DNA from 4 places in the Desulfotomaculum sp. 1211_IL3151 genome. Region 2 is predicted to be linked to each of the others. Evidence: riboswitches for the same ligand, from Rfam matches in the RefSeq annotation. Region 2 holds a riboswitch; each other region holds the start of a gene.

Region 1 (3,132 bases), on a different contig from region 2:
ATCCGTGCCCCGTCTGCGTCCAGCTCAGGGCATCGACTACGAAAGCTTCCCGTATTTGGTTAAGGACGAGGAATTTGCGAAGATAGTTGCTATTGTTCGTCTGGCTGTTCCCTATACCGGACTTATTTTATCCACCCGCGAGCGACCGGAGCAGAGGGATATGCTGCTGAACTACGGTGTATCTCAAATATCCGCCGGCTCCTGTACCGGGGTAGGTGGTTATAAAAAGGAACAAGAAAAGCAAAATTGCACCAGCGGCAGCTGTGGCGAAGAAGAATCACCGCAATTTTATGTTGACGACCACCGCCATCCCGATGATGTATTGCGCAATGTTTGTCAATCTGGCTGGCTTCCCAGTTATTGCACAGCCTGTTACCGCAAGGGCCGTACGGGTGATCGCTTTATGGCTTTGGCAAAAAGCGGGGAGATTCAAAACGTCTGCCAACCCAATGCAATTCTTACCTTTAAAGAATATTTAATTGACTATGCATCCCCAGAGACAAGGGCAGTTGGTGAGGAGACTATCCGCCAACATTTAGCAGAAATTAAAAATGATCAGATTAGAAATTTGACGGAAGCGAGAGTAAAACAAATTGAGGACGGGGAACGGGATCTTTATTTCTAAGATTTAATTAACAAAATATAATTCCACAGGGACTGTGTTTTACGGTGCAGTTCCTGTTTTTTTTATTAAGCCGGGACTTTCCCTATTTTCCTGCCTGACCAGGGGCAAGTGTGCCAAGTTTTTCTAAAAAGCCTTTTGCTTTTTTGGATACGGGGTTATAATATGTAGCTAGTATAATATATTATGGAGGAGCTTATTGTGGTAAATCATGACCTACATCTGGCAAGGTATGTTACCATTGCTGCAGATATAGCCGAACGAATTGTCCGGGGAGAATATCAGGAAGGGCAAAAAATATTTGGCCGATCCACTTTGGCAGGAAAATATAGTGTTTCACCGGAAACCATCAGACGAGCACTAACCCTCTTACAAGAGGTGGGCATCGTTGATGTGGTTCCTGGTATTGGTGTGGTGGTTAAGTCTGTTTCAGCGGCTCAAAAATACTTGGATGATTTTGATCAGCGGATGGTTTTGACTGGTATCCATGAAAAATTACATGAACTATTAAAGGAAAGAGACCGTGTAAATGGTGAAATTTCAAGACTTTTAGAAGACTTATTACAACACACCTACCATTTGGAAAGCCGTTTAAATAAAATTGAAGATTGGAAGGTCTTACCCGATTCCATTCTGGTCGGAAAAACATTGGCCCAAAGCAGGCTCAATGAAAGTAAAGTATTGGCGATTGTTCGCAAAGGGCAAGGGGATATTGTTGACCCTGCTCCAGATAGTCGTATTTTGGCCGGGGATATTATAACCGTGTATGGACACCTAAATGCTTCTGACAATGAAGGTTTAATAAGGGTTTAAAAGGAAATTTGAAAGGTAATTCCCTTCGGAATGCCTTTCTTTTTTATTTACATACAGGCAACTTACATGGTAAAATGAGTTGTGACAACTTACAAAAACTAGATAAATGTTTGTAGGAGCTGAATCCTGTTCATACAGGAGCGGAGGACCCGATTTTTGGGGTGAATCTGATTATATTCAGTAGGGTTTTAACCTTTCGACCCGAACCCTTCAGCTAACTTCGTAAGCTATAAAGAAAGGGGGTTTTTTTATGTCTGTACATTTAATTTCAGAAGATTTTCGGTCGGAACAAACTAAAAGAAAAATAGCACTTAAAAGGGCCAAGGAGTTAAAATCAAACATTAGTGGTTACCTGGAGAACAAGGTTAACATACGTAATGGTTTTGAAATTCAGGAGCAGTATAACCTTGCTAAAAAGAATATTCTGAATTTTTTTCAGGCGGATGAGAAACAATGGCAGGATTGGCGTTGGCAAATGGCCAAGCGAATTAAAGATGTTAAGGTTCTAAGTCAACTGGTTGATCTTACAACTGATGAAAAAGAAGCAATCGAAAAGGTTGGGCGTCAATACCGTTGGGCTGTTTCTCCCTATTATATGGCCCTGGCAATGGCCAGTGGGCATGGCGGCCCTGTATGGCTGCAGGCTGTCCCCTGTGTAGAAGAAATTTTGGATCGCTATGGCGTTGAAGACCCTATGGGAGAAGAATATACTTCACCTGTGCCGGGGGTGACCAGAAGATACCCGGATCGTCTTATTATTAATGTTACGAACCAATGTGCGATGTATTGTCGACATTGCCAAAGGCGTAGAAATATTGGCGAAATTGATGTTCACAAATCAAAACAGGTGCTGCAAGGAGCACTGCAGTATATCAGAGAGAACACTGAAATAAGGGATGTCTTAATAACAGGCGGCGATGCCTTGTTATTATCAGATAAACAAATTGATTGGCTGCTCACGGAATTAGATAATATTCCCCATGTGGAAATAAAACGAATCGGTACCAGAACACCTGTCACAATGCCCCAAAGAATTACACCGGAACTTTGCAGTATTTTAGAAAGCCACCCACCGCTTTATATCAATACACAGTTTAATAGTCCCTTGGAAGTTACACCTGAGGCAAAAAAGGCCTGCGATATGTTGGTTAAGGCAGGCGTAGTCCTTGGTAATCAGGCTGTTTTATTAAAAGACATTAATAATCAACCAGATGTCATGAAGAGATTAAACCAGAGTCTATTGACCATCCGTGTTCGGCCCTACTATATTTTTCATGCTAAGGCAGTAAAGGGAACCAGGCATTTTATCACTGGTGTTGATGATGGTATTGCTATTATGGAACAACTGAGAGGCTATACATCTGGACTTGCTGTTCCCACTTATATTATTAATGCACCCAATGGCTATGGGAAAACACCCATATTGCCACAGTATATTCTAGAGAATAAGGATGAGCAGGTAGTCATGCGAACCTGGGAAAAGAGGGTTATTTCCTATAATGTTACTGGTAAACACTAAGTTTTTAGACCTGTCATAATAGTATGACAGGTTTATTTTTTACCCTTGACACGAACATAGGTTTGGTAATAAAATAATAAAAACAAATGTTCGGGAGGAGTCATGATGAAAAGTGCGGAGATGGTGATGGATTTTTCTATAACGCATCAACTGGTATGTGAAGAAACGGAAGCCGATC
Region 2 (3,132 bases):
AGTCGTGCCGCCGGAGATGAAAATATCTCTTTAAAGGAGATGCTTTCCTTTGCTAAGGATGCTAACCAACTAAAGAAGGATGAATTAATATATGTTGCCTCCATGTATAATAAAGGTATTATGAAAGGTACGCCGGATGGCTATTTAAATCCCTTTAAGCCCATTTCCAGGGGTGAATTTGCGGTGATGATCAGCCGTTTCATTGACGTCGCTGATTTAGAGGATAACACCGATAAAGAAAAACAAACAGAAGACTACATTCAAAAACTAACCCCTAGCCACAATGCTAAGATTGATGTTGACACCAAGGAATTTACCGTTCGGTTTGAAGAAGCGATGGGCTATACAAAGGGTAATGATTTAGAGGATTTAGTTGATGCAGTGAACATGTATAAGTACAGTGGCGGGAAATGGGTCGCTGCTAATATTGAGTACGCCGTTGTCTTCACCAAAAACAATGACAAACTGCAGATTAAATTGGCTAACAACAAAAAACTGGACAGTAACACCAAGTATTGCATTACGATTAACGATGGTATTCTTGTAGAAACTGATACTAAGGATCATGTCTTCACCGGCCTTAAAAAGGGAGAATGGTGCTTTACCACCGAGGCTGCCGAACTGGCTGTTAATAAGGTAAAAGCAACCAATGCTACCACCATCGTTATTGAATTTAACCAGACCATCCAAAAAGGTGACGACTTCTCTGCCAATGGTTCCGGCATCCATGTAATGGCCGGGAATAAGGAACTTGATATTGATGCTGCCAGCATTAGCGGTAGTAAGTTAACACTTACCCTAGACGATGATGACCGTTTGGAAGATGATGAAGATTATACCGTATGGTTTGCAGAAGATATCGTGGAAGGTTTCGAGATTGAGGAATCGGACGCCATAGAATTTACCTACTAAGCTAAAAGAAGGCACCCTGCTGGGTGTCTTCTACTGTCTATGGGCCATGAGCTAAAGACCCTTCCCAAAGTATTTTACAACCAGGTGCCTGGCTCTTGGCCGCAGCAAAACCCTTCAAACTAAGATAACCTAACAGCGGGCAAGTGCCTGGCACCGTCGAATGACTAAGCCATTTTTCAAGGCAGCTAACTGCTAACGGCTACTATGCTAATGGCTAAATATAAAAGCCCCGGAGCTTACTCCAGGGCTTTAACTTATTACTTTAAAATTCGATTGGCCCCACGATATTTAGGAGACCAGTAGCTATCAGAAAGAGAATCAATACGTATACCACGGGAGGAAGAGGAGTGAATAAATTGACTGTTCCCCATATAAATACCAGAATGGTTAATACCAGCACCACCGGTATTAAAGAATACTAGATCCCCTGGTCGCAACTCGGCTTTTTTAATGGCAACACCTGCATGATATTGACCGGCGGCGGTATGAACCAAATCAAAACCAAAGTTTTTAAAAACATAACGTACATAGCCTGAACAATCAAAACCCGCAGGACTTTCTCCACCGGAACGGTATTTAACACCAACATATTGCTTAGCATAATCTAAAACGGCTACGGCACGGTCTACTACACCCCTGGAAGTTTCGGGATCTTCGGTACGGGGTCTAACGGCCTGGTTGGCTGATTGATCAGGCACATCTAGCACCTGGCCAATTTGCAAACTATCACTTTCGAGGTTATTCAGTTGTTTAACGTTCTCCACCGAGGTTCCGCAACGATTGGCAATGGACCACAATGTATCACCACTTTGTACAGTCACCTGAGCTGCATCGGCAAAACCAACCCACACCACTATGGCCATACACACAGAGCTAGCCAGCACTGCCATCTTTTTAAGCAACGACAATGATGTTTTCCCCACTTTCTACACCTACGGAGTTAGCTGACGGGTTCGGACAGAAAGTTTGCCCGCTACCAATGGTAGTTAACCCCATAAAAATGGTTCCCCCGTTTTCAATGAAATTCGGCGTTCTTCTTATTTTATTAACAAATTCGCCAAAAGGTACCAATTTCCTTCCAAAAAAATAAACTTTTTTGTCAGACTAAGCCAATTTTGGCCTTTGGTCCCTCCTTTCTTTCCGACTTAACCACCTATTTCATATTTTTCCTATTTGGAGGGAATAATGTTTTGGAACGTCTATTTCATTTATTAGGTGACAGTCTATGACATTAACCCACGCCACCTGGAACTGTGCCAAGGTTATGTTATCCTTAACCTTGCCCTTTCAGGTTATTATAAAAACTGACCGACCGCGTAATACCCATGACTTTTGCAATCAACAGGCCCTTGAGATATTAAAAAAAGATGGCCTTCAAGGTGAAGGTCGCATCCTTCAGTCCTATTTGGAAGCACTGAACCGAGGGTCCCACTGGAGTGACCAGGGCTTTAAAAACATTAGTCATTATTATAACCATGCTAAAGCCACTGGCCTCTGGCACGGCCCTGATGCACCAACGGAATGCAGCTATTATTTTGAGCGTTCCATCAAATATTGGCAATCAGGACACCGGGAAAAATCTATTTTTTATTTGGGTGCCGCCTGCCACATTTTACAGGACTTGTGTGTACCCCATCACGCCTGCGGTCTGGTACTAAGCGGTCATAAATTTTTTGAGGATTGGTCCAGAGACAACTATCATGATTTTGTCGTAAGATTAGAAGGTATTTACCATGTTGCACCCCACGCCTGCGGTTGGGTAAAGGAAAATGCCCGGATCTCATCCCATTACCTGCCTGAACTAATCCAGCAAAAAGGCCTTGCCTCGGTTGAAAGGGTAGCTGGCATCCTGCTGCAACGAACCCAAAGAGTCACCGCGGGTTTTCTTAGTTTCTTTTTCCAGCGCATAAAAAACCCCACCCTGGGAAGGTGAAGTTTTTCTAACAATTCTATAATTTAATAAAGCCTAACCCATTTAGAATAATAATGATGATCGCTATGGGTGCCACGAAGCGGATAGCAGCAAAGTAAAAACTTATCCTTGATCTATTATTTAAACTACCGCCATTCGAAACTTCATCAAAAATCTCCCAACGACTAAGCTTCCATCCCGCAAATATGGCAAAAAACAAACCGGTTAAGGGCATCATTAGATTATCTGTTAAATAACTGTAAAAATTAAATAGATTCAGGTTAAATAGCTGAACATCAGCCAACAAA
Region 3 (3,132 bases), on a different contig from region 2:
TCATTCATTAACTAGCCACCTCCTGAAGATAGGGTTTGGCCAAAACATCCACCAGGCTGGCCTGTGTCAGTAACCCTGCCAGTTTGCCGTCGGAAGTCAATACCGGCACGTAACCGTAGGGTGCTTCCTGTACCAGGGGAATCACTTGGGTTAAAGGGGTACCACTTTTAACGGTAACCGCATTGACCTGCTTGACATCGGCAATGCAAAGGGATTCGTCGGTGTAGCGGTGATAGATATCCGAAGTGCTGGTGATACCCAGATATTGTCCATTTTTATCGGTCACTACCAACCCTGTGACCCGCTTTTTGACCATAATTTGTACCGCTTCGGCCAATCCCCTAGAGGGTAGTACGGTTATGGGCTCCTTTAGCATCACATCATCCACCAAATAAGACAGATGGGGGGATAACCGCTTCTCTCCCAAAAATTCGCGCACGAAATCATTGGCAGGGTGTCGCAAGATTTGGTCGGGCTTTCCTTGTTGCACCACCTTACCTTCTTGCATGACAACAATTTGGTCCGCGATCTTTAGGGCTTCGTCCATATCGTGGGTTACAAAAACGATGGTTTTGTGAAGTTCTTCATTGAGCCGGATTAACTCATCCTGTAGTTGTTCTCGGGTAATGGGGTCCAATGCAGAGAAGGGTTCATCCATTAGGATGATAGGTGGTTCGCTCATCAAGGCCCGGGCTACTCCGATACGCTGCTGCTGACCTCCTGATAGCTCCGCAGGGTAGCGGTTTCGGTACAATTCCGGATCTAACCCAACCAATTTCAATAGTTCATCAACCTTAGCAATATCCATTGCCCTTTTACCAGACCTTAATCGAGGTACCAAATAAATGTTTTCTGCTATGGTCATGTGAGGAAAAAGTCCGATTTGTTGAATAACATAGCCTATGCCCCGCCGCAGTTCCACCGGATCGATGCCTTGGATATCTTGGCCGTTAACTAAAATTCTACCGGACGTGCTCTCGATCAAACGGTTAATCATCTTCATGGTGGTGGTTTTTCCACAACCTGAAGGACCAACCAGGACCACAATTTGTCCCTGCGGGATGCTTAGGTCCATGGCTTCGATCACCAGAGAGTTACCATATTTCTTACTTACCTTTTCAAACACAATCGCGTTTTGCAAACTTACTCCTCCTTTTCCCGGTATTAGAATAAAAAAAACCTCACTTAAATGAGGGTCAAAAAAGACAAACCCTAACGGGATGGCAGGAAAATAAAAAGACCCTGCCATATGAATAGGGTCAAAGTGGTAAAAATATTTTACTTAAAAAATAATTGACCCATCTATGCTGACGAGGTTAGCTGACGGACTCGGAAGATGGTTTCCTACTGTGCATTGCACTGATTCGCCCCAAAAAAGTGGTTCCCCCGCTTTCCAGTAATTAATTCTGGAAATTAAGCAAATGTAATTGTTACTATTACTATAAATCATTTAACAGATCCCGTCAAGCAACTCTATATGATAACAGCAGTTGTCGGTATGTTCTTTCAAATTGTTCTTTCAAATTGTTCTTTCAAATTGTTCTTTCAAATTGTTCTTTCAAATTGTTTTTTCATCTTTGAGCAGGCAAACATTTGAAGTTTTACTTTTTCTAAATCCGTGAGTTACTATACTTGTTTTGTGGGTCTATGACTCCCATAAAACACACCAATAATTCAGCCCTATCTTTTGTCCAAAAACAAAAAAACTTGAAAACAGCATAAAATACACCATTTTCAAGAATTTTTATTCTTATTTTCTTTCCTGTCTTATTTACCCTTTGAACCACTATTCGTCATCAGAATTATCGTCTCAACCTGTATTTCGTCAAACACTAATTCTTTCGCCTCTTTTTTGATCATGCAGCCTCTTATGCAGATGTGCCACAGCTGACAATTCTATAATACACTTTGGCCGTCAGCCCATAGACAATGGCGTAAAACAGTGCAAAAACCAATATTGTACCCGCCGTGCACCAAGCGAACAAACCCACATTGGTGAGATTCAGTACTGCCAGCAATTTGGTAATGATGGGAAAAGCGAAGGCAATATGGATCCCGGCGGTAACGAGGGGCAGGAAAAATACGATCAGGACCTGGCTACGGATCGAGTCTTTCACCTCTTCACGGCTCATTCCCACCTTCTGCATGATTTCAAAGCGGGCCTTATCGTCATACCCCTCCGAGACCTGCTTGTAATAGATGATCAGCACAGTGGCCATGATGAACAGCGCCCCCAAGAATATCCCCAGAAAGAACAAGCCTCCATAAATGGCGAAAAAGGATGCCTTTGCTGCCACCGGGGATTCGATCCTGCTGTCAGGATAATCACTGCCCACGGCAGTGCGGATGTCCTGGTAAACAGCTGAGATGTCAGCCTCGTTGGCGTCCAGGTCAAAGCCCAGATAATATTGATAACTGGATGGATCATAGCCGTTTTCTTCAGCCCGGGCCTTCTCCATGGCTTTGACTACATCCATATCCTTAACCACGATATAATAGTTGCCCATGATCGATACCCTGTCCAGGCTGTTTTCAAAAAACGAGTCCAGCCTTTCCTTGACTGTAAATGTCCGGTTAAGTACCGTCAGGGTATCTTCCTCATACACGTTGCGGCTGGAATAAATCATAATCTCATTGTCCCCCAAGCCCGCCGTTCTATTAGTCAGCCGGTTATAATCCTCTAGGGGAATCATATAAAACTGTCTGACTGAAGACGAGGCATTGGACATCTTGCTCTCATCCGTGATCACCGTGTCGCCCTCCTGATTGCCGGCAAAGGCCGCATACCTGTAGTCCAGCATAGCCTTCCCCTCCAGCCGGTGCTGGGCCAATACTTCGTGAACCGATGTCTGCAAGCCCTCGGCTGATTGATGGGCAGGTACGGGAGTGCTAATCATGATATTTTGGGGATACCGGGTGCGCAGCACGTCCTCCATCCCAATGTACAAGGACACCGTGGTGGACACCATCACCAGCACGGCAGTGGCCATGATGCAGATATTGGCCAAACCGACGGCGTTTTGCTTCATCCGATACATCATCCCCGCTACGGCGGTAAAATGCCGGGTCTGATAATAATACCCTTTGTTCCGGCGCAGCAGTTTGAGCACTGCGATGCTGCCTGCCGTAAAC
Region 4 (3,132 bases), on a different contig from region 2:
AATGTAAATAATTACCACAACTCAAAATACTTTGTCGAAGCAGTTAAAATTGCCCGTACCTTTGAAAAAAGTCGGGATGATTTAGTGATATTTGCCGGTGCCTGCCAGTCTTGCTATGAGGTAGTATTAAGTGCCGGTGCCAATTTTGCAAGTTCCCCCAAAAGGGTATTAATTCATGCCTATGATCCTGTGTTTGTGGTTGAAAAAATAGCCTATACTTCCATTCAAGATCCCATTGCCTTAAGGGAAATTATTAAAAGTACCATTACCGGTTTTGAAGGTATTGGTGGTGTGGAAACCAGAGGAAAACATCGCTTAGGTATACCCAGAACGGAATATTAAAACCATAGTACCCCTTCCTAAAGTCCAGCATATGATGATCTAGGACATTTTAGGAGGGATTTCCTTTATGTTAAATTTTTTGAAAACTGTGGAGAAAGCCAAATGGCGTTTGCTTGGAATTAAAAATGTTGTAGGCGTAGGTGTCGGCTATAAACATGTGGGCATGCAAAGAACCGAGCAAAAGGCAATTATCATCTTTGTCTCCAAAAAGGAACGTTCTGAAAGCTTAAGCAGGGAGGAACAGGTACCCTTTAGGATTAATGGTTTAGAAACAGATGTTGTGGAAGTTGGTGAAATTCGTTTTTTGTCTGATGATAGAAAAAAACATGTCAGACCCGCCCAACCCGGATTTAGTTTGGGACACTATCGGGTAACGGCTGGCACCTTTGGGGCAATGGTACGCGATCGTACCACGGGAGAGCCACTTATTCTTTCAAATAACCACATTTTAGCCAATGCCACCGATGGGAAAGACGGTCGGTCTGCCCCAGGAGACCTTATATTGCAGCCAGGTGAGTATGATGGCGGCACCAAGGACGACCGCATTGCAATACTATTAAGGTATATTCCTATCCAAAAGGGAGAGGCCCCTGCTACCTGCCCCATAGCCAACGGGGCAGCAAGGATTGCCAACATGCTGGTTCATACGATTAGACCCAATTATGATTTGAAATTCTTTAAAAGGGAAGGGGCAGTAAACCATGTGGATTGTGCTGTTGCCCGGCCCCTCAAGCCCGAGCTGATTACCGATGAGATACTTGGTATTGGTAAAGTGCAGGGGATTGTAGAGGCAAAACCCGGCATGAGGGTCGTTAAAAGTGGTAGAACAACGGGCATTACCTCCGGAGTAGTTACTGCCATAGGCACCACCATGCAAGTAAAAATGGATGACAATAGTAATGCGTATTTCTCCAATCAGGTAATTTGTGATATGAAATCCCAGGGTGGAGATAGTGGTTCCTTAGTCCTTACAGAGGGCAATAGGGCAGTTGGCTTACTGTTTGCCGGATCCGATAGGGTGACCGTTTTCAATCATATTCAAGTGGTCTTGGATAAACTAAACGTAGAGTTCTAGGAAAGAAAGCCCCGTGACGATAAGAGCGGGGCTTTTGTTCCGTGTAAAAATATGGTATACGCACGGGAGAGTGTGTTATTTTACATAAAATTGTTTGTGCACCTGTTTTAACCAACTAAATAAATTATTAACAGCTATTACGGGTTTTGTCAATTTAGGTTAATTTATGTATATTTAGGACAGGCAAAGCGCCAGTTACAGATGCCGAATCCCTTTAGTGGGTACGGAGGAACCGTTTATGGGGTGAATCCTTTTAAAGGTAGGGATTTCCTTGCCCGAACCCGTCAGCTAACTCCGGAGGCAAAAAGGAAAGGAGAAAAGAAATGCAGTATCGTTTGAAGAAAGTTCCTATGTTCCTGGCTACCTTGTTCCTATTAACCATGATGATGTCCGTTATGACGGCGCAGTCAGCTATGGCGGCTACCGATGATAGCCAAGAGATGGTTAGACTGGTTAATGAAGCCCGCGCCAAAGGTGGTCTGGCAACGCTGATGGCGGATCAAGAGCTGTCCGGGCAAGCTGCCAAGAATTTGGCATATTATCAAAGAACCGGTCAAATTCCCAGTTCCGCAATGCTGTTAACGATTGCCAAAAACGGTGGTTATAGCACCCTTGGACAAACCACTGTACGCGGCAATGATGTGGCATCGATGGTCCAAAAGCAACTTCAATACTATGGCAGCAGTTCGATCCTAAATAGTAAATACAATCGAATTGGTTTGGCCTTTGCGGATACCAGCTCTGGTAAGCTTTGTATTCAACTATTAGCATATAAACCCATTACAGAGCCTATTCAGCAACCGGAACAGCCAGCACCGGCACCAAAACCGGAGCCAAAACCAGAGCCAAAACCAGAGCCGCAACCGGCACCACAACCTGAACCAAAGCCGGCTCCCCAACCAGAGCCAACACCTGTGCCCCAGGAGCCTACTACCTTTATGAATGAAGCTCAAACGAAGGTAGTGGATTTGGTTAATGCTGAAAGAGCAAAAAATGGTCTAAAGCCTGTGGTTGCCAAAGAGGATTTAACCAAAGCTGCACAGGTAAAGGCGCAGGATATGTATCAGAGCAGATATTTCTCTCACACATCTCCCAATTATGGCTCCCCCTTTGATATGATGCGTAAATTTGGTATCAGCTACAAAGCAGCAGGGGAAAATATTGCCATGGGTCAAAAAACTCCTGAGCAGGTCGTGAAGGATTGGATGAACAGCCCCGGTCACCGGGCGAACATCTTAAATGCCAATTACAATGAAATTGGTGTAGGCGTATATCAAAGTTATACTGGCTCTGGCTACATCTGGGTTCAGCAATTTGCTCGGCGCTAAGGGTCATAAAATAGCCAATTAATTGGACAACTTAAATAACTTGTACAACAGACAATTCCATAAAATGTAAACGGGAGAAAAAATTTCCTCCCGTTTTTTTGCTTTTTCTTAAGGATTGACCACAATTTCAGCACATTTCTACAGCCAATCCAATATATATATTAAGGAGATATCTTGAAAGGAGGCTAAGATTGATGGTTATGAGGAAAAGTCCCAAGCCAAAATTCCGGCAGATAAATAACCAACCGGCTAATCAGATCGTCGGGACAGAACAAATTAGGGTAAAACAGCTTGTTGGCGAAAACACAGAACAAACCATAATTCGAGACAGCTTTACGCTACCCTCAGGTACACCCGATATGGAAGAGATTCTTTCCATTGACACAA

Evidence for each region. A riboswitch is a leader RNA that binds a small molecule or an ion and turns the genes downstream of it on or off. The one in region 2 is predicted to bind cyclic di-AMP.
Region 1: linked by a shared signal. The riboswitch ahead of eam (glutamate 2,3-aminomutase) and the one ahead of V6C11_RS15075 (C40 family peptidase) in region 2 are both predicted to bind cyclic di-AMP.
Region 3: linked by a shared signal. The riboswitch ahead of V6C11_RS06295 (ABC transporter ATP-binding protein) and the one ahead of V6C11_RS15075 (C40 family peptidase) in region 2 are both predicted to bind cyclic di-AMP.
Region 4: linked by a shared signal. The riboswitch ahead of V6C11_RS04990 (CAP domain-containing protein) and the one ahead of V6C11_RS15075 (C40 family peptidase) in region 2 are both predicted to bind cyclic di-AMP.

Annotation. Positions count from the first base shown of each region.
Region 1 covers NZ_JBAIYV010000058.1:40,855-43,986, reverse strand. Annotated here, with positions in the region: gene hydG ([FeFe] hydrogenase H-cluster radical SAM maturase HydG) at 1-625, shown strand, start outside; gene V6C11_RS16200 (GntR family transcriptional regulator) at 824-1,435, shown strand; cyclic di-AMP (ydaO/yuaA leader) riboswitch at 1,543-1,679, shown strand; gene eam (glutamate 2,3-aminomutase) at 1,686-2,954, shown strand; gene V6C11_RS16190 (hypothetical protein) at 3,060-3,132, shown strand, end outside.
Region 2 covers NZ_JBAIYV010000051.1:171,587-174,718, forward strand. Annotated here, with positions in the region: gene V6C11_RS15070 (S-layer homology domain-containing protein) at 1-912, shown strand, start outside; gene V6C11_RS15075 (C40 family peptidase) at 1,170-1,820, opposite strand; cyclic di-AMP (ydaO/yuaA leader) riboswitch at 1,826-1,953, opposite strand; gene V6C11_RS15080 (zinc dependent phospholipase C family protein) at 2,138-2,845, shown strand; gene V6C11_RS15085 (sodium-dependent transporter) at 2,862-3,132, opposite strand, start outside.
Region 3 covers NZ_JBAIYV010000026.1:129,864-132,995, reverse strand. Annotated here, with positions in the region: gene V6C11_RS06300 (ABC transporter permease) at 1-8, opposite strand, end outside; gene V6C11_RS06295 (ABC transporter ATP-binding protein) at 8-1,141, opposite strand; cyclic di-AMP (ydaO/yuaA leader) riboswitch at 1,291-1,430, opposite strand; gene V6C11_RS06290 (FtsX-like permease family protein) at 1,869-3,132, opposite strand, start outside.
Region 4 covers NZ_JBAIYV010000025.1:15,562-18,693, reverse strand. Annotated here, with positions in the region: gene yabG (sporulation peptidase YabG) at 1-342, shown strand, start outside; gene V6C11_RS04995 (hypothetical protein) at 410-1,417, shown strand; cyclic di-AMP (ydaO/yuaA leader) riboswitch at 1,610-1,735, shown strand; gene V6C11_RS04990 (CAP domain-containing protein) at 1,741-2,745, shown strand; gene V6C11_RS04985 (DUF3794 and LysM peptidoglycan-binding domain-containing protein) at 2,940-3,132, shown strand, end outside.